Regions from separate parts of the Pantoea sp. B65 genome, predicted to be linked through region 3. Evidence: predicted binding sites of a transcription regulator. Region 3 holds the regulator's gene; each other region holds the start of a gene.
What was found. Region 3 encodes PurR, which represses purine synthesis genes. Its sites were predicted from a motif close to CANGCAAACGTTTGCNTG; they were not measured.

Region 1: a site for PurR is predicted at 1,918-1,935, ahead of serA (phosphoglycerate dehydrogenase). Genes of this name have one in related genera too.
Region 2: a site for PurR is predicted at 4,020-4,037, ahead of JWF83_RS17120 (NCS2 family permease). Genes of this name have one in related genera too.
Region 4: a site for PurR is predicted at 1,762-1,779, ahead of cvpA (colicin V production protein). Genes of this name have one in related genera too.

The regions. Positions count from the first base shown of each region.
Region 1 is NZ_JAHXPU010000044.1:344,260-350,416, reverse strand. Features, by position in the region: gene JWF83_RS24145 (LysR family transcriptional regulator ArgP) at 1-881, opposite strand, end outside; gene rpiA (ribose-5-phosphate isomerase RpiA) at 1,076-1,735, shown strand; gene serA (phosphoglycerate dehydrogenase) at 2,057-3,295, shown strand; gene JWF83_RS24130 (5-formyltetrahydrofolate cyclo-ligase) at 3,335-3,925, opposite strand; RNA gene ssrS (6S RNA) at 3,991-4,174, opposite strand; gene zapA (cell division protein ZapA) at 4,215-4,544, opposite strand; gene JWF83_RS24115 (YecA family protein) at 4,716-5,294, shown strand; gene pepP (Xaa-Pro aminopeptidase) at 5,373-6,157, shown strand, end outside.
Region 2 is NZ_JAHXPU010000037.1:124,956-131,112, forward strand. Features, by position in the region: gene JWF83_RS17095 (ABC transporter substrate-binding protein) at 1-103, shown strand, start outside; gene JWF83_RS17100 (carbohydrate ABC transporter permease) at 170-1,093, shown strand; gene JWF83_RS17105 (carbohydrate ABC transporter permease) at 1,104-1,946, shown strand; gene JWF83_RS17110 (ABC transporter ATP-binding protein) at 1,951-3,045, shown strand; gene JWF83_RS17115 (glutathione S-transferase family protein) at 3,116-3,784, shown strand; gene JWF83_RS17120 (NCS2 family permease) at 4,218-5,567, shown strand; gene JWF83_RS17125 (Na+/H+ antiporter) at 5,784-6,157, shown strand, end outside.
Region 3 is NZ_JAHXPU010000036.1:89-6,245, reverse strand. Features, by position in the region: gene cfa (cyclopropane fatty acyl phospholipid synthase) at 1-666, opposite strand, end outside; gene punC (purine nucleoside transporter PunC) at 1,074-2,279, opposite strand; gene punR (DNA-binding transcriptional activator PunR) at 2,393-3,301, shown strand; gene purR (HTH-type transcriptional repressor PurR) at 3,333-4,358, opposite strand; gene JWF83_RS14340 (YnhF family membrane protein) at 4,659-4,748, shown strand; partial or broken gene JWF83_RS14335 (RHS repeat-associated core domain-containing protein) at 4,841-6,157, opposite strand, start outside.
Region 4 is NZ_JAHXPU010000040.1:64,035-70,191, reverse strand. Features, by position in the region: gene dedD (cell division protein DedD) at 1-517, shown strand, start outside; gene cvpA (colicin V production protein) at 1,835-2,320, shown strand; gene purF (amidophosphoribosyltransferase) at 2,357-3,874, shown strand; gene JWF83_RS20115 (UbiX family flavin prenyltransferase) at 4,022-4,591, shown strand; gene hisJ (histidine ABC transporter substrate-binding protein HisJ) at 4,868-5,650, shown strand; gene JWF83_RS20105 (histidine ABC transporter permease HisQ) at 5,754-6,157, shown strand, end outside.

The DNA of each region.
Region 1 (6,157 bases), on a different contig from region 3:
AGCACCCGATGGCCGTGAGCCAGTAGGGCATCGGTCACCCGACGCATCAGACGGCTCTCCGGCGCAAAGCGGTGCCAGTAGAGCATCCGGCGCTGCAACAGCCCCGGCGTCAAATCAATCAGCTCGCCGCTGGCCAGCTCCTTTTCGATTTGCAGATGCGGGATCATACAGCAGGTCGACCCCTGGCGCGCCAGTTGTACAAATGCTTCCGACGAGTTAACAATATGACAGGGTACGCTACCCGGCGACAGATCGAAGTTCTGCTGTAAAAAAGCCTGATGCATATCATCAAGGTGGTCAAATGCCACTGCCGGTGCTTTCAGCAGCGCTGAGCGCGTTACGCCATTGGGGAAATAGCGTTCGGCAAACTCTTTCGAGCCGACAAACAGATAGTCGAGTGCGCCCAGTTGATCGACCAGACAGCTCGGCAGCGGCTGCGGCTGAATCGACACGGCGCCCACCACCTCACCACGACGCAAACGCTCCTGAGTACGGGTTTCATCCTCCACCTGCAGGTTCAGCCGCACCGGCGAGTCAGTCAGCACCGTTTTCAGCGCCGGCAGCAGCCAGGTCGCCAGACTGTCGGCGTTGACCGCCAGCGACAGCAGCAGCGGGGTAGTGCCGCCATTTTCGTCACCCAGCCACTCCTCTTCCAGCAGCTCAACCTGGTGCAGCAGCGCCAGCAGCTTTTGCCCCTGTTCCGTCGGACGTGGCGGCACAGTTCGCACCAGCAGCGGCTGGCCAAACATATTCTCTAACTGCTTTATCCGTTGCGATACCGCAGATTGCGTAATACAAAGCTTTTGCGCAGCACGTTCGAAGCCACGCTCACGAATCACCGCATCCAGCGCCTGAAGCGTTCTGTAGTCCGGGCGTTTCATTGTTGTTATCTTCTCCTTCAGGGATGGAACCAGCACTATGCCATAAATTCTGGCGTTTGCCCTGACCTTACTAATCAATCACTTTGTGGGCTGGCTTACAGTCCTGCCAATCAAAACCAACAGAACAGGACATTTTGCGCGATGGTTGCTTTATACTACGGGCACACAGATGCAGCACAGGCATTAAACATATCATGACACAGGATGAACTGAAAAAAGCAGTAGGCTGGGCAGCGCTCGAATACGTACGGCCCGGTACCATTGTGGGCGTCGGCACCGGTTCCACCGCCGCGCATTTTATTGATGCGCTGGGTTCGATTAAACATCAAATCGATGGCGCAGTTTCCAGCTCTGATGCTTCCACCGCCAAACTCAAGGGCTTAGGTATTCAGGTGTTTGATCTGAATGAAGTCGATGCGTTATCGATCTACGTTGACGGTGCGGATGAGATTAACCCACAGATGCAGATGATCAAAGGCGGCGGCGCGGCGCTGACACGCGAGAAAATTATCGCTGCAGTTGCCGATAAGTTTATCTGCATTGCCGATCAGTCAAAACAGGTGGATGTATTGGGTAAATTTCCCCTGCCGGTGGAAGTAATCCCGATGGCGCGTGCTTTTGTCGCGCGCGAACTGGTCAAACTTGGCGGCCTGCCGGAGTACCGTCAGCATGTGCTGACCGATAACGGCAACATTATTCTCGACGTGCATAATCTGCAAATTGTCGATGCCATCGCCCTGGAAAAAGCGATTAATGCCCTGCCTGGCGTCGTCACCGTAGGTCTGTTTGCCAGCCGTGGCGCCGATATTGCGCTGATCGGCACCGCTTCCGGCGTGAAAACTATTGAGAAATGATCTGTCTGGCGTTACGACGCCAGCAGTTATTTCCTGAAAAAAAATATCTTTTCTTCACCTGGCTAAATTTGGTGACTTATGTCACATAAGTTCAGCCGGTTGCGCCATCGTTCTGAGATGGCGATGGCTATCGCTATAATCTGCCGCATTGTTCTGTCTGACGATGGCGCCGTGCTGGCGGCCAGGCAATCGTTTGTATTGCTGCCAGCGTATTTTTTGATATTTTGACAGAAGGCTGGCTTATACCCCCGTTTTTTGCACGCTGAAAGCGGCGGGGGATATATCAGTTACATCTGAAGTCTGCAAAATTAAGGTCGGGAAATGGCAAAGGTATCACTGGAGAAAGACAAGATTAAATTCCTGCTGGTGGAAGGTGTTCACCAGAGCGCGCTGGAAAACCTGCGTGCGTCAGGCTATACCAATATCGAATTTCATAAAGGCGCACTGGATAGTGAGTCGTTAAAAGAATCCATCCGTGATGCGCATTTCGTTGGCATCCGTTCGCGTTCCCAACTGACCGAAGAGATTTTTGCTGCGGCAGAAAAACTGATCGCCGTTGGCTGCTTCTGTATTGGCACCAACCAGGTGGATCTGAACGCGGCGGCGAAACGTGGCATTCCGGTGTTTAACGCGCCTTTCTCCAATACCCGATCCGTTGCTGAACTGGTGATTGGCGAACTGCTGCTGCTGCTGCGTGGTATTCCGGAAGCTAACGCCAAAGCACATCGCGGTATCTGGAATAAGCTGGCGGTAGGTTCTTTCGAAGCGCGTGGCAAAAAGCTCGGCATCATTGGTTACGGCCATATCGGCATGCAGCTCGGCGTGCTGGCGGAAAGCCTTGGTATGCATGTGTTCTTCTACGACATTGAGAACAAGCTGCCACTGGGTAACGCGACCCAGGTTCGTCATCTCTCCGATCTGTTAAATATGAGCGATGTGGTAAGCCTGCATGTGCCGGAAACCCTCTCCACGCAGAATATGATTGGCGCGGAACAGCTGGCGCTGATGAAACCGGGTTCACTACTGATCAATGCCTCACGCGGCACGGTGGTCGATATCCCGGCATTGTGCGCGGTGCTGGCGAATAAACATCTGGCTGGCGCGGCAATTGACGTGTTCCCGGAAGAACCGGCCACCAATACCGAACCGTTTAACTCACCGCTGTGCGAGTTCGATAATGTGATTCTGACGCCGCATATTGGCGGATCCACGCAGGAAGCGCAGGAAAATATCGGGATTGAAGTGGCGGGCAAACTGGCGAAATATTCCGATAACGGTTCAACCCTCTCTGCGGTTAACTTCCCGGAAGTGTCGCTGCCGGTGCATGGCGCTGCCGTCAGCCGTCTGCTGCACATCCATGAAAACCGTCCCGGCGTGCTGACCGCAATTAACCAGATCTTCGCTGAGCAGGGGATTAACATCGCTGCCCAGTATCTGCAAACCACCCCGCAGATGGGTTATGTGGTTATCGATATCGATGCTGCCGAAGATGTGGCGAACAAAGCGCTACAGCTGATGAAGGCGATTCCGGGTACTACCCGCGCACGCCTGCTGTACTGATGCAACGGGCGGCAGAAATGCCGCCCGTCTCTGTTCGGTTTACCACTGCCACAGGTTTGACGGCGTGATCATCGCCGCCAGCGGCACATCCCATTCCGCTACCGGCAGGCTATCCACCTGCTGACAATCATGCGCCAGCCCGACCGGCAAAAATTTTTCATGCTGCCAGTTCTGCAAGGTTCGGTCATAGAAGCCCCCTCCCATCCCCAGCCGGTGTCCGTTATGGTCAAAGGCCACTAATGGCATCAGCACCACCTCCAGCTCGCTTAGCGGCAGCAGATTAAGGATATTCAGCGCTGGTTCAGGAATACGCAGGCGGTTCGGCTGCAGAGGCGTCGTGGCATCGTAGCGGAAAAACAGTAACTGCCCGCGTGCGAAGGGATGCAATACCGGCAGATAAACCTGTTTTTTCTGCTGCCACAGTTTTGCAATCAGCGGACGGGTATTGAGTTCACCATCAACCGAGAGGAACAGCGCGATATGGTTGGCCTGACGGATAGGGGCAAAATTAAGCGCGCGTTCGGCGGCTTGTTCCGCAGCCTGTTGCTGTTGTTCATCACTGAGCGCCAGGCGCAGATGGCGAACATGGGTACGAATATCCTGACGATCTGACAATGAGATGGATGTCATAGGGAACTCGTTGCAGCTAATGGGGGCGCCCGAAGGCTGAAACGGTCTGGCCGTTTGAAGGGAAGGGAATCTCCGAGATGCCGCAGCAGGCTGTAACCCTTGAACCCTTGGTTCAAGGTGAGTATGCCGTCGCAACCATCAGGCTTCTCGGACGGACCGAGCATGCTCACAGGTTACGGAGCGTCACACTCTGTTGGTATGAAATATCGGCTCAGGGGACTGGCCCGCTTGCAAACATCTCAGAGAAAATTTACTTCACCGTCACTGTATCACAGCCAACCATGAAGTGTTATTCGAACTTTGCACCCTGACGATCAGATATGCGACCTTGCTCAAGTAATGCTTGCTCAATGGTCTGTTGCAGCATACGAATACGTTGTTCCATGTTGGCAGCATAGTCGCGTGTTTTGACTTTTTCCTGCGCCAGCTCATGACAAATATTCAATGCGGCAATGAACACCAGTTGCTCGGTATTTGTGACTCTAGTGCGAACTTTTAAATCTTGCAACCGTTGATTGAGGTCTTCCGCAGCCATGTTCAGCGCATCTTGCTGTTCAGGCGGACAATTCACTCTTAATGAACGGCCAAAAATTTGAATATCTACCGGTTGTGCAGACATGCCACCTTCCTGACTGATTACTGCGCCCGCTATTCACCCTTGCCACTCAAGGGCTTGGGAGGGGCGCCACTATATATACCCCAAAGAGAAGAAACAAGCCCTTTCTGGAATCGTCGAGGCACCTGGTGGTAGCATAACACGAACTTATCCTGCCAACGACGATGAATACGTATGTCTATACAGAACACAATGCCGGGTTATGACGCTCTGGCTTCAGCTCTCACACAGCAAGGCGTCGGTATGACGCCAGCGGAAATGCACGGTTTAATCAGCGGCATCATCTGCGGTGGCAGTAAAGACCGCAGCTGGCAAACGCTGGTCCATGATCTGACTAATGAAGGTATGGCGTTCTCTCAGGTGCTGTCCCAGCCGCTGCAGCAACTGCATCAGAGCGTAAGCGAGATGCTGGAAGACGATGGCTTCCTGTTTCAGCTCTATCTTCCCGAGGATGATGACATCACGGTATTCGACCGCGCCGACGCGCTGGCGGGTTGGGTCAATCACTTCCTGCTGGGACTGGGCGTGACGCAACCTAAGCTGGACAAAGTGACCGGCGAGACCGGTGAAGCGATTGACGACCTGCGCACTATCTCTCAGCTGGGTTATGACGAAGATGAAGATCAGGAAGAGCTGGAGAACTCACTGGAAGAGATCATTGAGTATGTGCGCGTTGCGGCGCTGCTTTGTCATGATACTTTTACCCATCAGCAGCCCACTGCCGTTGAGATGAAAAAACCGACCTTACACTAAACCAGGATTTTAACAGGGAGCCGTATTGTGGTTAATCTTTCCGCGTTTTTACAGCGCCGTCAGGCACTGTTAGCCAAAATGGCGCCGGCCAGTGCGGCGGTGATTTTTGCTGCGCCAGAAGCAACACGCAGTGCCGATAGCGAATACCCGTATCGCCAGAACAGCGATTTCTGGTATTTCACCGGTTTTAACGAGCCGGAAGCGGTGCTGGTACTGATTAAAAGCGATGAGACACATAACCACAGCGTGCTGTTTAACCGCGTACGCGATAAAACCGCCGAGATCTGGTTTGGCCGTCGGCTGGGACAGGATGCGGCGCCGGAAAAACTTGGCGTCGACCGTGCTCTGCCGTATGACGATATCCACCAGCAGCTGCACCTGCTGCTGAATGGTCTGGATGTGGTCTACCATGCACAGGGCGAGTATGCCAGCGCGGACAGCATTCTGTTCAGCGCGCTGGATAAGCTGCGCCGCGGCTTCCGGCAAAATCTGCAGGCTCCGGGCACGTTGACCGACTGGCGTCCCTGGGTGCATGAAATGCGGCTGTTTAAATCAGCGGAAGAGGTTGAGATCCTGCGTCAGGCCGGGAAAATCAGCGCGCTGGCCCATACCCGCGCCATGCAGCAGTGCCGTCCGGGGATGTATGAATATCAGCTGGAAGGTGAAATTCTGCATGAGTTTAACCGCCATGGCGCGCGCTTCCCCTCCTACAATACTATCGTGGGCGGCGGCGAAAACGGCTGCATTCTGCACTACACCGAAAATGAATCGCCGCTACGGGATGGCGACCTGGTACTGATTGATGCCGGCTGTGAGTTCCATGGCTACGCAGGTGATATTACCCGTACCTTCCCGGTGAATGG
Region 2 (6,157 bases), on a different contig from region 3:
ACAGGAAACCTTGCTTGGTCAGAATGACAGCGCAAGCATGGTGAAAGAGTGGGCGACATACCTGACCAAAGAGCAGAAAGCCTGGCTGGCGACGCAGAAGTAACGCCGCGCCGCCACTTCTCCGGCTTAACCGGCCGGAGAGATCTCTTATCCAGAATGGAGACGCGTCATGATGTTGGAAGTTTCATCACCAGACACCGCTGCCGCGCCGCGCTTTCCCCGGTTGCGGACACTGCTGGAACCCTGGGTTTACCTCAGCCCGACGCTGGTGCTGATCGCCCTGTTTATCTTTGTGCCGATGGCGATCGGCATCTCTTATGCTTTCCAGAATATTCAGTTGCTCAACCCGTTTGCGTCGGGCTGGGTTGGGCTGGACAATTTTCGCACCATGTTCGCCGACCGCCATTTCTATGCCGCACTGCGCCATACCGTTAACTGGACGCTGACTTCACTGCTACTGCAGTTTGCCCTCGGGCTGGGGCTGGCGTTGTTGCTGAACCGCGAATTTCCCGGGCGTCGTTGGGTGCAGGCGCTGGTTTTTCTGCCATGGGCAGTCCCGGCATTTCTCTCCGGGCTGACCTGGGCGTGGTTACTGAATCCGGTGATTGGCATTCTGCCTTACTGGCTGACTGACCTGCATATTATTGCTGAGCCGTACAACATCTTATCGGATCCGCAGCTGGCGCTGTACGGCCCGGTGCTGGCGAATGTCTGGTTTGGTATCCCGTTTTTTGCCATTACCTTACTGGCGGCATTGCAGTCGATTCCCAAAGATTTGTATGAAGCGGCAGCGATGGACGGCGCCAGCGGCTGGCAGCAATTTTGCAAAGTGACCCTGCCATTTCTGGCGCCGATGATTGCTATTACGGTCATGCTGCGCACCATCTGGATCGCTAATTTTGCCGATCTGATTGTGGTGATGACCGACGGCGGACCGGCAAATTCGACCTCGATTCTGTCGAGTTTTATCTTCACTACCGCCTACCGCAAACTGGATTTTGGCTATGCCTCGGCGATGGCGGTATTTCTGCTGGTGCTGATGACCCTGTACGCGCTGGTGTTACTGCGCATCCGCCATCAACTGCTGAAATAAGGAGCACCCTGTGAATAGCTGGCTTTTAAGCGCCTGGCTGCGCAAAGCCGGACACCGGTTGGCGATCCTCTGCTATCTGGTGTTCGCCTTATTCCCGATTTACTGGTTGATCAAAATCTCGTTTACACCGGATAAACTGCTGTATAGCGAAGGGGTGCGGATGTGGCCGGGTGAACTGACGCTGAGCCATTTCCAGCGGGTATTTATCGACAGCCAGTTTCCGATCTGGTTCGGCAACAGTCTGTGGGTGTCGTTTGGCACGGCGTCTCTTTCCACACTGATCGCTGCGGGCGCCGGTTTTGCCTTTTCCCGTTTCCGCTTTCGCGGCAAAACGGCGATTGCCGCCCTGCTGTTGTTCACCCAAATGTTCCCGCTGGTGATGATCCTCGCACCGATTTACAAAGTGATGGCGCCGCTCGGACTGACCAATAGTTTGTCCGGGCTAATCCTGATTTACACCGCGTTTAACGTCCCGTTCGCTACTTTCCTGATGCAGTCGTTTTTCGACAGCATCCCGAAAGACCTGGAAGAGTCGGCGATGCTGGAAGGCTGCAGCCGGTTTATGGCGTTGCGCAAAGTGATCATCCCGCTGACGTTGCCAGGGATGGCCGCCACTCTGGGGTTTGTGTTTACCGCCGCCTGGAGTGAGCTGCTGTTCTCTCTGATGTTAATCAATAAAAACCAAGTGATGACCTTTCCGGTCGGGTTGCTCAGCTTCGTATCTAAATTTGCGGTTTCGTGGGGCGATATGATGGCGGCGGCAGTGCTGGCGCTGATCCCGGCCTGTCTGTTTTTCGCCTTCATTCAGCGTTACCTGGTGCAGGGGCTGACTGCCGGTGCGGTAAAAGGATAATTTTATGGCTCAGATAACCATTTCCCATCTGCAAAAACGCTATGACAACGTAGAGGTGTTGCGACATATCAATCTGACGATTGCCGACGGCGAGTTTGTGGTGCTGGTCGGGCCGTCCGGCTGCGGTAAATCGACCCTGCTGCGCACCATCGCCGGGCTGGAGCTGGCGACGGCCGGCGATATCCATATTGGCTCGCGGCTGATGAATCAGGTGGCGCCGAAAGATCGTGATATTTCGATGGTGTTCCAGAGCTATGCGCTCTACCCGCATATGACCGTCGCGCGCAATATGGGCTTCAGTCTCGAAGTACAGAAGCGCCCGAAAGCGGAAATCGAAGCCGCGGTAAACAAAGCCGCGGAGATCCTTGGTCTGACAGCGTTACTGCATCGCCGTCCGAAAGAGCTGTCCGGCGGCCAGCGTCAGCGCGTGGCAATGGGCCGGGCGATTGTCCGCGAGCCGCAGGTATTCCTGTTCGATGAACCGCTGTCAAATCTTGATGCGCAATTGCGTGGTCAGATGCGGATTGAAATTAAAAGCCTGCATCAGAAAATGCGCAACACCATTGTGTATGTTACGCACGATCAGGTCGAAGCGATGACGCTGGCTGACCGCATCGTCGTACTCAATCACGGCGTGATCCAGCAGGTTGGTACGCCGCTGGAGTTGTACGACACGCCAGCCAACAAATTTGTCGCCGGCTTTATTGGTTCACCGGCAATGAACTTTATCAGCGGCACCCTGGAAGAGAGCGAGCATGGCCCGCTGCTGCGCATTGGCGCTGATTTGTCGCTGGCGATTGACCCGACCATTAGCGGCCTGCAAAGCGGTGCGCAGGTGATCTACGGCGTGCGTCCGGAAGCCATTGTTCTCAGTACGCCAGACACCCCGGGGGCGATACCGCTGGATATTACGCTGATTGAGCCGACAGGGCTGAGCGAGTTAATTCACGGTACCTATGGCGCAGAGCGCCTGAGTGTCTATAGCATGGTGAGATCGGGGGCCGCGCCGGGGGATCGGATATGGATCAGCATTGATACCACGCGTGTACAGCTGTTTGCAGCGGATAGCCAGCAACGGCTGACAAAAGCCGGGGAATAGCGGGGCGCGATGCTCTGGCGCGGTACTAAGCGCTATACTAACAAACCCTCTTGGCACAAAAGGTTATCTTATGATTACGGTTCACCATCTGAATAATTCCCGCTCCCAGCGCGTGCTCTGGCTGCTGGAAGAGCTGGAAGTCCCTTATCAGATTAAGCGCTACCAACGCGAAAACACCATGCTGGCGCCGGAAGCTTTAAAAAAAGTGCATCCGCTGGGTAAATCCCCGGTGATCACCGATGAAAATCGCGTGATTGCCGAATCCGGGGCGATTATTGAATACCTCGCCGGCAAATATGACCCGCAATCGCGCCTGAAACTTAGCGATGCGGATGAAGAGCTTCAGGCGCGTTACTGGCTACACTATGCTGAAGGCTCACTGATGCCACTGCTGGTAATGAAATTGATCTTCAGTCGTATGGGCAAGGCGCCGGTGCCCTGGCTGCTGCGACCGGTCGGCGCAGCCTTTGGCAAAGGGGTGCAGAAAGGTTATCTCGATAAGCAAATTGCCACCCATCAGCAGTTTATTGAACAGCATCTGGCCATCCGCCCATGGTTTGCTGGTGAGCATTTCAGTATTGCCGATATTCAGATGAGTTTCCCGGTACAGGGGCTGGCTGCGCGTAGCCATCTCGACCTGATGCCGCATACCCGGGCATGGCTGGAAAAGATTCAGACCCGTCCAGCCTGGCATCGCGCGATTGCGCAGGGCGGTGAGCTAACACTTGCCGGGGGATGATGTGATGGCGTTGCGCGACAAATATTGTAGCGCCCCCGGTTGATGCGATTGCCATAAGAAAAGCCAGGTCCGCTGCAGGGGGCCGGATGCATAAAGTTAGATCGGCTAAAAGCTATTGCCATGTTAGCGCAAAGATATCGCTAAAAAGCCAAACCGGGGGGCAAACAGCAGTTGAAAATCCGTCGATAAAGGCAGGATAATCGTTTGCCTTTTTAATTGGCATCTTTTATATGCAGAAGTAAACGTTTGCTTTTCCATTTTAGTGTCAGACAGGCTTTTTTGTGCCGGGAAGCGTTTTTCCCGCAGTGTTTATCTCTGGCTAGTGTCGTCGCGCCAGGCGCAGCGGCAACGGGCAGAGGATACAGCAAACACGGCATGTCTTAATGCATGCCGCGCATCAATAAATCATAAGAAATCTCAGGGGATATTCTCTATGTCGACTCCTTCACGTCAGGCTGGTGGTTCTATGGACGCCTGGTTCAAAATCTCTGCGCGCGGTAGTAGCGTGCGTCAGGAGATTATTGCTGGTCTCACTACCTTCCTTGCGATGGTCTATTCGGTGATTGTGGTTCCGGGCATGTTGGGTAAGGCGGGCTTCCCGCCAACGGCGGTATTTGTCTCAACCTGCCTGGTCGCGGGTTTTGGTTCAATTATTATGGGCCTGTGGGCAAATCTGCCAATGGCGATTGGCTGCGCCATTTCGCTGACGGCTTTTACCGCCTTCAGCCTGGTGCTGGGTCAGCACATTAGCGTACCGGTGGCACTGGGCGCGGTGTTCCTGATGGGGGTATTGTTTACCGTTATCTCGGCAACCGGTATCCGCGCATGGATCCTGCGTAATTTGCCAATGGGTGTGGCACACGGCACCGGCGTTGGTATTGGTCTGTTCCTGCTGTTAATTGCCGCGGATGGTGTTGGCCTAGTGGTAAAAAACCCGGCTCCGGGTCTGCCGGTAGCGCTGGGTAACTTCGCTTCTTTCCCGGTACTATTGTCGCTGATTGGTCTGGCGGTGATCTTTGGCCTGGAAAAACTGCGCGTACCGGGCGGCATTCTGCTAACCATTATCGCTATTTCGATTATTGGGCTGATTTTTGACCCGGCGGTCAAATTCCAGGGGCTGTTTGCCATGCCAAGCCTGAGCGATGCTAATGGCAATTCGCTGGTGTTTAGCCTGGATATTCTCGGCGCGTTAAAACCAGCGGTATTGCCAAGCGTACTGGCTCTGGTAATGACGGCGGTATTTGATGCCACCGGTACCATCCGTGCGGTGGCTGGTCAGGCTAACCTGCTCGACAAAGATAACCAGATTATCAATGGCGGCAAAGCGCTGACCACGGACTCCCTCAGCAGCATTTTTGCTGGTCTGGTCGGGACCTCTCCGGCGGCGGTTTATATTGAATCTGCTGCCGGTACTGCGGCGGGTGGTAAAACCGGCCTGACGGCGCTGGTAGTCGGCGTGTTGTTTATGGTGATTCTATTTATGTCGCCGCTGGCTTACCTGGTACCCGCCTATGCGACGGCGCCGGCGCTGATGTATGTCGGCCTGCTGATGCTGAGCAACGTGTCGAAAATCGATTTCAGCGACTTTGTTGATGCGATGTCTGGCCTGCTGGCGGCAGTATTTATCGTGCTGACCTGTAATATCGTCACCGGTATTATGCTCGGCTTCGGTTCACTGGTGATTGGCCGTATTTTTGCTGGTGAATGGCGCAAGCTGAATGTAGGTACCGTGGTGATTGCTATCGCCCTGGTGGCCTTCTATGCCGGTGGCTGGGCGATTTAACCCCACCACTCTGGGGGAAAGGATTCCCCCTTATCCGCTACTTTTTCCCTCGATCCCGCCGCAAATCTGCGCTTTTACGCCCGATTCCTCTCTAATTTCCCTAACCGCACGTCATGTTTTTTAACCAACCGGCTTTTTGTTTTACAATCCGTTGCGGCATGTTGTTCCCGTGCCGCATTGGTCACGCCTGTTGGAAGAAGAGGCTACAAGGAAAGCATGGAAATCTTTTTTACAATCCTGATTATGACGCTGGTGGTATCGCTCTCCGGCGTTGCCGCACGTATTATCCCGTTCCAAATTCCGCTGCCGCTGGTGCAAATCGCCGCCGGTGCGATGCTCGCCTGGCCGACTTTCGGCCTGCACGTTGACTTTGATCCTGAACTGTTTCTGGTGTTGTTTATTCCGCCATTGCTGTTTGCTGACGGCTGGAAAACGCCAACCAGTGAATTTATCCATCATGGCCGCGAAATCATTGGCCTGGCATTAGTGCTGGTGCTGATCACCGTGGTCGGCATTGGTTATCTGATTTACTGGATGGTGCCGGGGATCCCGTTGATTCCGGCATTTGCGCTGGCGGCGGTATTATCGCC
Region 3 (6,157 bases):
ATAATCCTGCAGCAGGATGGTCACGTCCAGACCCTCGCAACGCTGTTGCGCCAGTTTCTGTTGCTCGGCAGAGATAGTCACGCCGACTACCCTGACATGATAATGGCGCGCGGCAAACGCCGCCAGACCGCCCCAGCCGCAGCCGATATCCAGCAGCGACATGCCTGGCTGCAGCTGCAGTTTTTCGCAGATCATTTTCAGCTTGGCCTGCTGCGCTTCTTCAAGCGTCTTCGCTTGTTTCCAGTAACCGCAGGAGTATTGCAGATGGGAATCGAGCATGAATGAGAAAAGATCGTTACCGAGATCGTAATGCTCTTTGCCGACAATCCAGGCGCGTTTTTTTGATTGCAGATTAGTCAGCCGTGCCGCTGCGATGCGCAACGTATCTTTGAAATGGCGCGGGAGTTGCTGGTCAAGTTTATGTTTTAACACCCGATGAAAAAACATATCGAGGCGTTCACACTCCCACCAGCCATCCATATAGCTTTCGCCGAGCCCCAGTGAGCCTTCCTGCAATACACGCCGGAAAAAATCGGGATTTTTCACCTGGATATCCCAGGGGTGAGAGCCATTCACTTCCACACCGGCTACCTGCAGCATTTCATGGACGATGCGATACCAGTGATTTTCTTCCAGGCCCAATTCTTCTATACACGATGAACTCATAGCTTCTCCATCACCTGCTGTGATTAGAACCTGAGAATTAGAATAGCTAATTTCTACAGGATTGTGAGAGAACTCACGGAAAATCCGTGCGCCTGATATCCGACGTTTAACAGAGGATTGAAAATGAACGAAAAATACCTTGCCTTACTGATGCTGCAGCGATGTTAGTAGCGCAGGCGGCAGATATGCTGCCCCGGTTTCCCGCGACTGGCTGCAATATCGATACTCAGGTTTGGTCCTGCAGAGATGCGTTGCGAATGCCACGCCGTAAAACACCACGACAGCCCTGTCAGGTCTGACCAAATAATGTTAATTTATTGTTATATAATATTGCCTTAGATGAGTATATGCTCACGGCAGGCAATATTCAATACAATATTGTTAGCGAGCTAACTAAATGATTTCATTCACTGATGTGATGTGGCGTCGACTGCTTTGACCAACCGCTGTTTTTCGCTCTTGCGCTGAAATTGTAGCGCATATCCGATCAAAGCAAGAACAACGGTCAGCAACATAATTGCGGTGGTGGTCAGCAGCGTTTCGGCAATTAGCGTCGATACGGCCATGCTGGCGAGAAAGCACAGACCGAGTTGCAGCATATTCTGTAATGCTGCGGCTTTTCCGGTGGCCTCGGGGAAGGGCAGCAGTGCGTTAGCCACCACAATCGGATAGATCGCGCCATTCGCCATCGCCATACCGCAAAACGGGACCAGTAGCGCCGTCAGTGTTACCTGGCCGGACAGCGCCACGGCAAAGATGGCGCTGATGCTGATGGCATAACCCAGCAGCAGCCAGCGCAACAGGGTGGCGCCTGCCAGACGCTGTAGCAACGCGCGACAGCCAAAACCACCCAGTAAAAAAGCCAGCGTTTGCGGAATATAACTCAGACCGATATCGCCTGGCGTCAGCCCCAGATCGGCAAGAATAAACGGCGAACCGGTCAGCCAGGCAAAAAAACTGGCGGAACAGGCGGCATAAATCAGCACATTGCCACTCCAGATGCGCGATTTCAGCAACAGCAGAAAGCTGACCAGGGGTTGCACGCTGACGCGGTTTTTTACTGTCGCAGATTTAAGCCGCAGCGTCGGGATCAGCAATGCCAGCGCAATCAGCAGCAGTGCGACAAAGATCGCGCGCCAGCTAAAATGGTTCAGCAGCCAGGCGCCCAGCAGCGGCGCCAGCGCCGGAGAGAGCGCTACCAGCGGCATAATGGTGGCGAAGACACGATTAGCCTGCGCACCGTGATAGCGGTCGACGACCAGCGCCTGCCAGCTGACCGCTGCGGAACAGACCCCCACCGCCTGGATAAAGCGCAACACCAGCAGCAGGGTGGCATCCTGCACCAGCAGCATACCGGCGCAACCGAGGGCAAACAGACTCAGCCCCATTACCAGCACCGGTTTACGCCCGATGCGATCCGACAGTGGCCCCCAGAACAGTTGCGCACAGGCAAAACCGGCAAGGAAGATACTCAGGCTGGCGCTGATAGCGCCAGGATGGGTGTGCAGGTCCTGTTGCATGGCGCCAAACGCCGGCAGGTACATATCGGTAGCAAGAAAACCCAGCATGCTTAACAGCGCCAGGTAAACAATAAATCCTTTTGACTTGATCATCAGATAACTCTTTTTTATGCAGGTGATGTAACGCGCAGAGTGTAAGCGGGTGCACTGTGGCTTGTGAAACGCTAATATTTGCCTATTGCGTTGAAAAATTTTGCAGGCAGGATATGTGGTCAGAACATTCTCTTGAAGTGGTTGATGCGGTTGCACGTACCGGCAGTTTTAGCGCCGCCGCCAGTGAGCTGCATCGTGTGCCCTCGGCGGTCAGCTATACCGTACGTCAGCTGGAGCAGTGGCTGGCGGTTCAGCTGTTTGAACGCCGCCATCGCGATGTGGTACTTACCGCTGCCGGTAAAGTTTTTATTCAGGAAGGCCGCGCTGTTATCAAAAAAATGCTTGCCACCCGCCGTCAGTGTCAGCAGGTGGCCAATGGCTGGCGCGGGCAGTTAAGTATCGCGATCGATTTGATTGTTAAACCGCAGCGCAGCCGCCAGCTGGTACTCGATTTCTATCGCCATTTCCCGGATATGGAACTGCTGGTTTCCCATGAGGTATTTAATGGCGTCTGGGATGCGCTGGTGGACGGGCGGGTTGATATGGCGATTGGCGCCACCCAGGCGATCCCGGTCGGCGGGCGTTTTGGTTTTCGCGATATGGGGGCGCTAAACTGGCGCTGCGTGGTCAGTGCCGGACATCCGCTGGCGCGGCAGCAGGGAACGATAGAGGAAGAGACGATTCGTCAGTGGCCGTCGCTGGTGCTGGAAGATACCTCGCGCAGCTTACCGAAGCGGATTACCTGGACGCTGGATAATCAGCGGCGTCTGGTGGCGCCGGACTGGGATACCGCCTTTGATTGTCTGCTGGCGGGATTATGCGTTGGTATGGTGCCCGGGCACTTCGCCGCACCGTTGCTCGCCAGTGGCGAACTGACGGAGCTGAGCCTGCCGGCGGGTTTTCCCGACAGCCCATGTTGCGTCAGCTGGGCAGAACAGAGCGCGTCGCCGGCGCTGAGCTGGCTACTGGATTATCTGGGCGATGCGGAAACCATGAATGCCGAGTGGTTGCACGAGGCGTGATCACCGGCCACCGCCGTGGCCGGCCAGAAGATTAGCGACGATAATCGCGGAATGGGCCATCGGCGACGGAACGGCGCTCGATCAGTGAAGGATGCACTTCAATGGTCTGAGGATCTTCGCGTTTACTGGTAATGCGGTCCAGCAGCATATCAAAGGCGGTTTGCCCGAGACGTTCTTTTGGCTGATGCACAGTGGTCAGCGCCGGTGTGAAATAGCGCGCGTTACGCACATTATCATAACCGATCACCGAAATATCCTGCGGCACCCGCAGGCCCATCTCATCGGCGGCGCAAATCGCCCCCATCGCCATAATATCGCCGCCGCAAAACACTGCGGTTGGCCGCTGCTTCTGCGACAGAATTTGCTGCATGGCGCGATAACCGGATTCCGGTTCAAAGTCACCCTGCACAATCCACTCATCGCGCACATGGATGCTGGCTTCGTGCAGCGCTTTCAGAAAACCGGCATGACGGCCGCCGCCGGTATTACGCTCCAGCTGGCCGGGGATCGCGCCGATATCGCGGTGGCCGCGATCGATCAGATAGCGACCCGCCATATAACCACCCTCAAAGGCATTATCCAGCACGGTATCGGTAAAGTCGCCGCGCGATTCGCCCCAGTCCATCACCACCATCGGGATATTGCGATTCTCTTCCAGCATTTTCAGCAGGTCATCCGGATACTCAGAACACATCACCAGCAGGCCATCGACGCGTTTTTGCGCCATCATCGACAGATACGCCTGCTGCTTTTGCAGATCGTTATGGGCGTTACCGAGGATCAGCGTATAGCCTTTGGCAAAGCAGCGGGTCTCTACCGCTTCAATAATTTCAGCAAAGTAGGGCGCTTCACTGGAGGTCGCCAGCAGACCAATCGATTTGGTATGGTTAACCTTCAGACTACGTGCAACGGCGCTGGGCGAGTAGTGCAGCGCTTTGATGGCGGCCCAAACCGCTTCGCGCGTATCTTCAGCGACAAAGCGTGTTTTATTGATGACATGTGAAACGGTGGTGGTGGAAACACCGGCGCGTTTCGCCACATCCTTAATTGTTGCCATTAAACTGGTACTCCTGCGCTTATCTCAACGCATTGATAAATAGCATGTTAAACGTTTGCGTACCCCTGGCGATTTTCAGGCGGCCATGGGGGTTCATTGTTGCATTCTGAGTGACGTCGGGAAGGAGAATGACGTCAGGAAACACGGCAAGTAACGCGGTGTTGCAGTTGTTGCGCAACGGAAAAAAAGAATTCTATCAAGGCTGTGAGAAGAAAACGAGATTTTTACTTGCAACTGTGGGAAAATCCACACAGTTATTGATTGTATACTCATGACTTATGGGTCTTTTAGGAGCGTAGTATGGATACCAATCTGAAGTTATCTCTGATGACCACCGTTGGCTCACTGTTAGTGATTATCGCTTTTAGCTTTGTTGCGGTGATGAACTGATTTTCTCACCACCCGGCGGTTTTTCCACTAGCGGTAAGAAACGCCTGATGGGGTATGCGTCAGGCGTTTTTTTTTGCATCTATGCGTTGATGTTACGCAAAATAGTGAGCGCTGGCACGGTAAATCGCCATCCCCGATCCGGCGACAGTATCGGGATTAAGCACCCCCAGCGCCTGACGGATCCAAAGATATTTATTAAAGCCGCGTACAGCTTGCCTGCGCGTCAGGGTAGGGTATCCGGTTAATTCTCTTATTTTATTCCTGATAGCATCCGTCTGGAAAATCCCTTCCTCTTCTTTGATCCCCATAATACCCTGTGACAAAATATCTGTGGAATGCTCTGCCGTCATTTCATCATCAAGATACCAGTAATCGGTCGTTTCCGGACCGGTTACACTCAATCCCAAAGCGGTATCTTTGAATGTTTCCATATGGCTGTATTCGTGAATCAGATTTTTAACCCTGACCTCAGGGGAGTCGCTAAAAAAGCTTTCAGCCAGAATAACTGCGCCCTCATCAGCTATTGCCGCAGCGATAACATCGGATTTTTCATGCAAATATCTTATTAGGGAAAATCGCGAGCGTTTTACTGTATCATTCCGAATCGTCTGAATAACATCTCTGGTCATCGCCCAAACTTTGACTAATGATGAAAATAACTCAACATCAGCTTTACCTATATAGGGTTCAAGCAGCGTTTGTGTGGCGGAAGGATGACTATGTGCCATAAGCAGAGCCCTATCCAGTACCGTTTTAGCGCGTTTTAAACTATTTTCAATCACTACCCGTTTCTCTTTATCTTGTTGTGCAATGATCGTCAGATTCTCAGCGATAATTTCAGCACCATGCATTGCCGTCCATTGTGATAGTTTTTTATAGATGCGTTGATCAGTATCGGGGTGCTCGCCAGGTGGATAAATTCTATGTGGCATTAACCCATCAGGATCACGATAGCTCACCGGGTTATTGATTACCATTATATACAAATTGAGCCCGGCCAGGTTCCCGGCCGGATCGGCGCTCAGCCAGCGCCCGGCCCAGCACTGATAATAACGGTAACCGTAGTAATACAGCCCGCTGGCATCGCGTTCCTTGCCGCTGTAGCGGCGGGTTTTATACTCCGCTTCCGCCTGGCTTCTTGCCGTGCGGATCGCCGTACCGCCATACGGGTAATACTCCTCCTGACTGATTAACTCGCCCTGCGCATCCACTTCCAGCCCGCTGCTGCCGGTGAGGTTATCGTAGCTGTAGCGCAGCGAGTTATTGCTGATACCGGCGGGCAGTCCGCTCTGCCAGTGCAGCAGCCGCACCTGCGCCGCACCGGCTTCACCGGCGGTGAGGGTGTGCAGCTCCGCCTTCAGGGTTTCGCCGGTATGGCTGGTGTGCCGCTCAAGGCCGGGTAAATAGGT
Region 4 (6,157 bases), on a different contig from region 3:
CAGTCAGCCTACGCTGGTTACGCCGCCGCCGGTTCAGGCCGAGTCTACGCCGCAGCCGAAACCGGTGACGCAGCCGAAGCCGCAACCGAAGCCGGCAGAACCGACGAAGCCGAAGTTAGCGCCACAGCCGAAGCCGGTGCAGCCGCCGAAGCTGGCGGAACAGCCGAAACCGGTCGAACAGCCGAAGCTGGCTGAGCAGCCAAAACCGGTTGAGCAGCCGAAAGCGCCGGAACAACCGAAAGCGGAAAGTAAGCCGCCGGAGCAGGCCCCGAGTGGTCAGGCGTATGTGGTTCAGCTGGGGGCGTTGAAAAATGCCACCAAAGTGAATGAGATTGTCGCGCAGCTGCGGTTGTCGGGGTATCGTGCTTATACCGTGCCATCAACGCCGGTGCAGGGTCAGATTACCCGTATTTACGTTGGCCCGGATGCCTCGAAAGCGAAGATGCAGGCAGCCGTTGGTGAATTGCAGGGCATTTCCGGTCTGGGCGGGGTGGTGAAGCCTTATAGCGCCCGTTAACCCGTAGGGGAGGCATTCATGCCTCCCGTGCCGGTGATGTGCCCCCGGGGTAATGACTTTGGCATCAGCCGGGGGCCATAAATGGCCCCCCTACAATGTTTCAGAGCTATCGGGCGTAGGGGAGGCATTCATGCCTTCCGCGCCGGTGAGATGCACCCGGGGTAATGACTTTGGCATCAGCCCGGGGGCCATAAATGGCCCCCCTGCAATGTTTCAGAGCTATCGGGCGTAGGGGCGGCATTCATGTCGCCCGTGCCGGTGAGATGCACCCGGGGTAATGACTTTGGCATCAGCCGGGGGCCATAAATGGCCCCCCTGCAATGTTTCAGAACTATCGGGCGTAGGGGAGGCATTCATGTCGCCCGTGCCGGTGAGATGCACCCGGGGTAATGACGTTGGCATCGGCCGGGGGCCATAAATGGCCCCCCTACAATGTTTCAGAACTATCGGGCGTAGGGGAGGCATTCATGTCGCCCGTGCCGGTGAGATGCACCCGGGGTAATGACTTTGGCATCAGTCCGGGGGCCATAAATGGCCCCCCTACAATGTTTCAGAGCTATCGGTTGTAGGGGAGGCATTAATGCCTCCCCTACCGGTGATCTGCACCCGGGGTAATGACGTTGGCATCAGCCCGGGGGCCATAAATGGCCCCCCTACAATGTTTCAGAGCTATCGGGCGTAGGGAGGCATTAATGCCTCCCGTACCGGTGATCTGCACCCGGGGTAATGACGTTGGCATCAGCCGGGGGCCATAAATGGCCCCCTGCAATGTTTCAGAGCTATCGGGCGTAGGGGAGGCATTCATGCCTCCCGTGCCGGTGAGATGCCCCCGGGGTAATGACGTTGGCATCAGCCGGGGGCCATAAATGGCCCCCCTACAATGTTTCAGAGCTATCGGGCGTAGGGGCGGCATTCATGCCTCCCGCGCCGGTGATTTGAACCAGGGGTAATGACTTTGGCATCAGTCCGGGGGCCATAAATGGCCCCCCTACAATGTTTCCGAACTATCGGGCGTAGGGAGGCATTAATGCCTCCCGTACCGGTGATTTGCACCCGGGGTAATGACTTTGGCATCAGCCCGGGGGCCATAAATGGCCCCCCTACAATGTTTCAGAACTATCGGGCGTAGGGGAGGCATTCATGCCTCCCGCGCCGCTGATATGCACGGAAAATAAGGTAACCAGAAGTGGCGATTGAGGTTTTTTTCATCGCCCCTTTTTATTTGAGTCGGCAAAGGAAAACGCTACGCAAACGTTTTCTTTTTCTGTTAGAATTCGCCCCGAACTGGATGCAGGGGCACTGTCACTGGAAGAGTTCATGGTCTGGATAGATTACGTCATTATTGCGGTTGTCGGTTTTTCGGCTCTGGTTAGCCTGATTCGTGGGTTTGTTCGGGAAGCTTTATCTCTCGTCACCTGGGGATGCGCATTCTTTGTCGCCAGTCATTACTACTCCTTTCTTGCCGTCTGGTTCACAGGTTTTGAAGACGAACTGGTTCGCAATGGAATTGCCATTGGCATACTCTTTATCGCTACACTGTTGGTGGGAGCGATAGTGAACTATGTGATTGGCTCTCTGGTCGAAAAGACCGGCCTGTCAGGTACCGACAGGGTGTTGGGCGTTTGTTTCGGGGCACTGCGTGGCGTACTGATTGTCTCTGCCATGCTGTTTTTCCTCGATACATTCACCGGGTTCTCAAAAAGCCCGGACTGGCAACAGTCCCAGCTGGTTCCCCAGTTCAGTTACATCATCAGGTGGTTTTTTGACTACCTAAAAAGCACGTCAAGTTTTTTACCCCGGTAATCGCACCGGGGGTGCGGCTTATGAGGATATGACTACATGTGCGGTATTGTCGGTATCACCGGTTTTGCACCGGTAAACCAGTCGATTTATGACGCGTTAACGGTGCTTCAACACCGTGGGCAGGATGCCGCAGGCATCGTCACCATTGATGCATTAAATTGCTTTCGTCTGCGTAAAGCCAATGGCCTGGTCAGCGATGTATTCGAAGCGCGTCATATGCAGCGTCTGCAGGGCAACATGGGTCTCGGCCACGTCCGTTATCCGACCGCAGGAAGCTCCAGTGCTTCGGAAGCGCAGCCCTTCTACGTTAACTCCCCTTACGGCATTACCCTTGCACACAACGGCAACCTGACTAACGCACATGAATTGCGTAAGCAGCTGTTTGAAAGCGGTCGTCGTCACGTCAACACCACCTCTGATTCAGAAGTTCTGCTGAATATTTTTGCTCAGGAACTGGATCGCTTTCAGCACTATCCGCTGGAAGCTGAAAACATTTTTGCGGCGGTGGCGGCAGTGCACCAGAAGGTGCGCGGCGCTTACGCCTGCGTTTCGATGATTATCGGCCACGGCATGGTGGCTTTCCGCGACCCGAACGGCATTCGTCCGTTAGTGATCGGCAAGCGCGCAATGAGTGACGGACGTATTGAGTATATGGTGGCTTCGGAAAGCGTGGCGCTGGATACTCTCGGCTTTGAGTTCCTGCGCGATGTTGCGCCAGGTGAAGCGGTGTACATTACCGAGAAAGGCCAGCTCTCCACACGTCAGTGCGCGGAAAACCCAAAAAGTAATCCGTGCCTGTTCGAGTACGTCTATTTTGCCCGTCCGGACTCCTTTATCGACAAAATTTCCGTCTACAGCGCCCGTGTTCGTATGGGCACCAAGCTGGGCGCGAAGATTGCCCGTGAATGGGAAGACCTGGATATTGACGTAGTGATCCCGATTCCGGAAACCTCCTGCGATATCGCGCTGGAGATTGCCAATATTCTTAACAAACCTTATCGCCAGGGGTTTGTGAAAAACCGCTACGTTGGCCGTACCTTTATCATGCCGGGTCAGCTTCAGCGCCGCAGCGCGGTGCGCCGTAAGCTGAATGCTAACCGTGCTGAGTTCCGTGATAAGAATGTACTGCTGGTGGATGACTCCATTGTGCGTGGCACCACCTCTGAGCAGATTATTGAGATGGCGCGTGAAGCGGGCGCGAAGAAAGTGTATCTGGCATCGGCGGCACCAGAAGTTCGCTTCCCGAATGTCTACGGCATCGATATGCCAAGCGCCACTGAGCTGATTGCCCATGGCCGTGAAGTGGAAGAGATCCGCCAGATTATCGGCGCCGATGCGCTGATTTTCCAGGATCTTAACGATCTGATTGAAGCGGTACGCGAAGAGAACCCGGATATCGTTCAGTTTGAATGTTCGGTATTTAACGGAATTTACGTCACCAAAGATGTTGACCAGCAGTACCTTGAGTATCTTGAATCGCTGCGTAATGACGATGCTAAAGCCATTGCACGTCAGAACGAAGTGGAAAACCTTGAGATGCATAACGAAGGTTAAGCGCTGAGGCATTGAGGAAAAGGGCTGTCTCTGACAGCCCTTTTTTTATTGCGCTAATCCACCTGGCCGCAGATCGACCTGCAGTTGTAATTTATCCCGGCAACGTCCAAACTTGCGCCATTCAGACTGAATCCACAAGGCAACAATATGAAGCGACTCATTATCGGTATTTCCGGCGCCAGCGGGGTGATTTATGGCGTGCGCATGCTACAGATTCTGCAGCAGGTGGCGGAGGTGGAAACCCACTTGGTGATGAGTCAGGCGGCGCGTCAGACGCTGGCGCTGGAAAGCGATTATTCGGTGCGTGATGTGCAGGCGTTTGCCGATGTGGTGCATGATGTGCGTGATATTGCCGCCAGCATCTCTTCTGGCTCGTTTAAAACCGATGGCATGGCCATTATGCCCTGTTCAATGAAAACCCTCTCCGGCATCGTACACAGCTATACCGACGGTTTACTGACCCGGGCGGCTGATGTGGTACTCAAAGAGCGGCGCCGGCTGGTGCTGTGCGTACGTGAAACCCCGCTGCATTTAGGCCATTTACGCCTGATGACCAGCGCTGCGGAACTGGGCGCGATTATTATGCCGCCGGTGCCGGCGTTTTATCACCGACCGGAAAATGTGCAGCAGATTATCGACCAGACGGTCAATCGGGTAGTGGATCAGTTTGATATTTCCCTGCCTCACGACCTGTTTACGCGCTGGCAGGGTGCATAGCGATGTAATGGTTGCATTATTTTGGTGCAGTAATCTGGGCTGGATCACTTTTCGTGCATCGCATGCACCAAAATACAACATAGTTACCGCCGCATTATTACAAGCCTGTTATATTTCCCCTCACAAACTAAGCGCTGGTGCCCGATTCCGGCCCTGTGCTTAGCCCGCTAACTTTGGGTTGCCGCCAGTGACAGAACTGGCATGAAATCTGCAAAACAAAGAGCGCAAACACATCACGTAAACCATAACAAAAAGCACTTTACTTGAGGGTAATCTATGAAAAAGCAGGTCCTGGCTCTTTCTCTGTTGCTGGCCTTCTCCAGCGCAAGCAGTGTTTTCGCTGCCGTGCCAAAAAATCTGCGTATCGGAACCGACCCGACCTACGCGCCGTTTGAGTCGAAAAACGCGCAGGGTCAGCTGGTTGGTTTTGACATCGATCTGGCCAACGAGATTTGCAAACGTATTCAAACCAAATGTACCTATGTGGAAAGCGACTTTGATGCGCTGATCCCTTCGCTGAAAGCGAAGAAGATTGATGCCATCATCTCCTCACTCTCTATCACCGAAAAGCGTCAGCAGGAAATCGCCTTCTCGGAAAAACTGTATGCCGCTAACTCACGTCTGATTGCGCCGAAAGGTTCGCCAATTCAGCCGACCCTCGAGTCGCTGAAAGGCAAAAATGTCGGTCTGTTGCAGGGCACCACGCAGGAAACCTATGCCAACCAGAACTGGCGTCCAAAAGGTGTGACCGTCACGCCGTATGCCAACCAGGATCTGGTGTATCAGGATTTAACTGCCGGCCGTATTGATGCAGCGTTCCAGGATGAAGTCGCGGCCAGCGAAGGCTTCCTGAAACAGCCGGTGGGTAAAGACTATGCGTTCGCCGGTCCGGCAGTAAAAGATAACGCTATTTTCGGCGTGGGTACCGGTATGGGTATGCGCAAAGATGATACCGATCTGAAAGCGGCGATCGATAAAGCGTTTGCTGAGATGCGTAAAGACGGTACTTACGACAAACTGGCGAAGAAATATTTCGATTTCGATGTATACGGTGGCTAAGTAACACCTGTCGTCAAAGTGATGGCTGCCGGGCAGCCATTACTTTGTATCTGATGGCTGCCCGCCAGCCATGCATTCGACACAACACGACAGGATCATACCCATGCTGTATGGCTATTCCGAAGTTATTTTGAAAGGCGCGGCGGTGACGCTGGAGCTGGCGCTCAGTTCGCTGCTGATTGCCGTCGTGCTGGGGCTGATTGGTGCAAGCGCCAAGCTGTCGAAGAACCGCCTTGTTGTACTGATATTTGAAGGCTACACCACGTTAATCCGCGGCGTGCCCGATCTGGTACTGATGCTGCTGATCTTTTATGGTTTGCAGATCGCCCTCAACCAGCTGACCGATGCGTTAGGTCTGGCGCAATTTGATATCGACCCGATGGTGGCCGGTATTATTACCCTCGGTTTTATCTATGGCGCTTACTTTACTGAAACTTTCCGTGGCGCCTACCTGGCGGTGCCGAAAGGACAGATAGAGGCCGCCACCGCCTTTGGTTTCACGGGTTC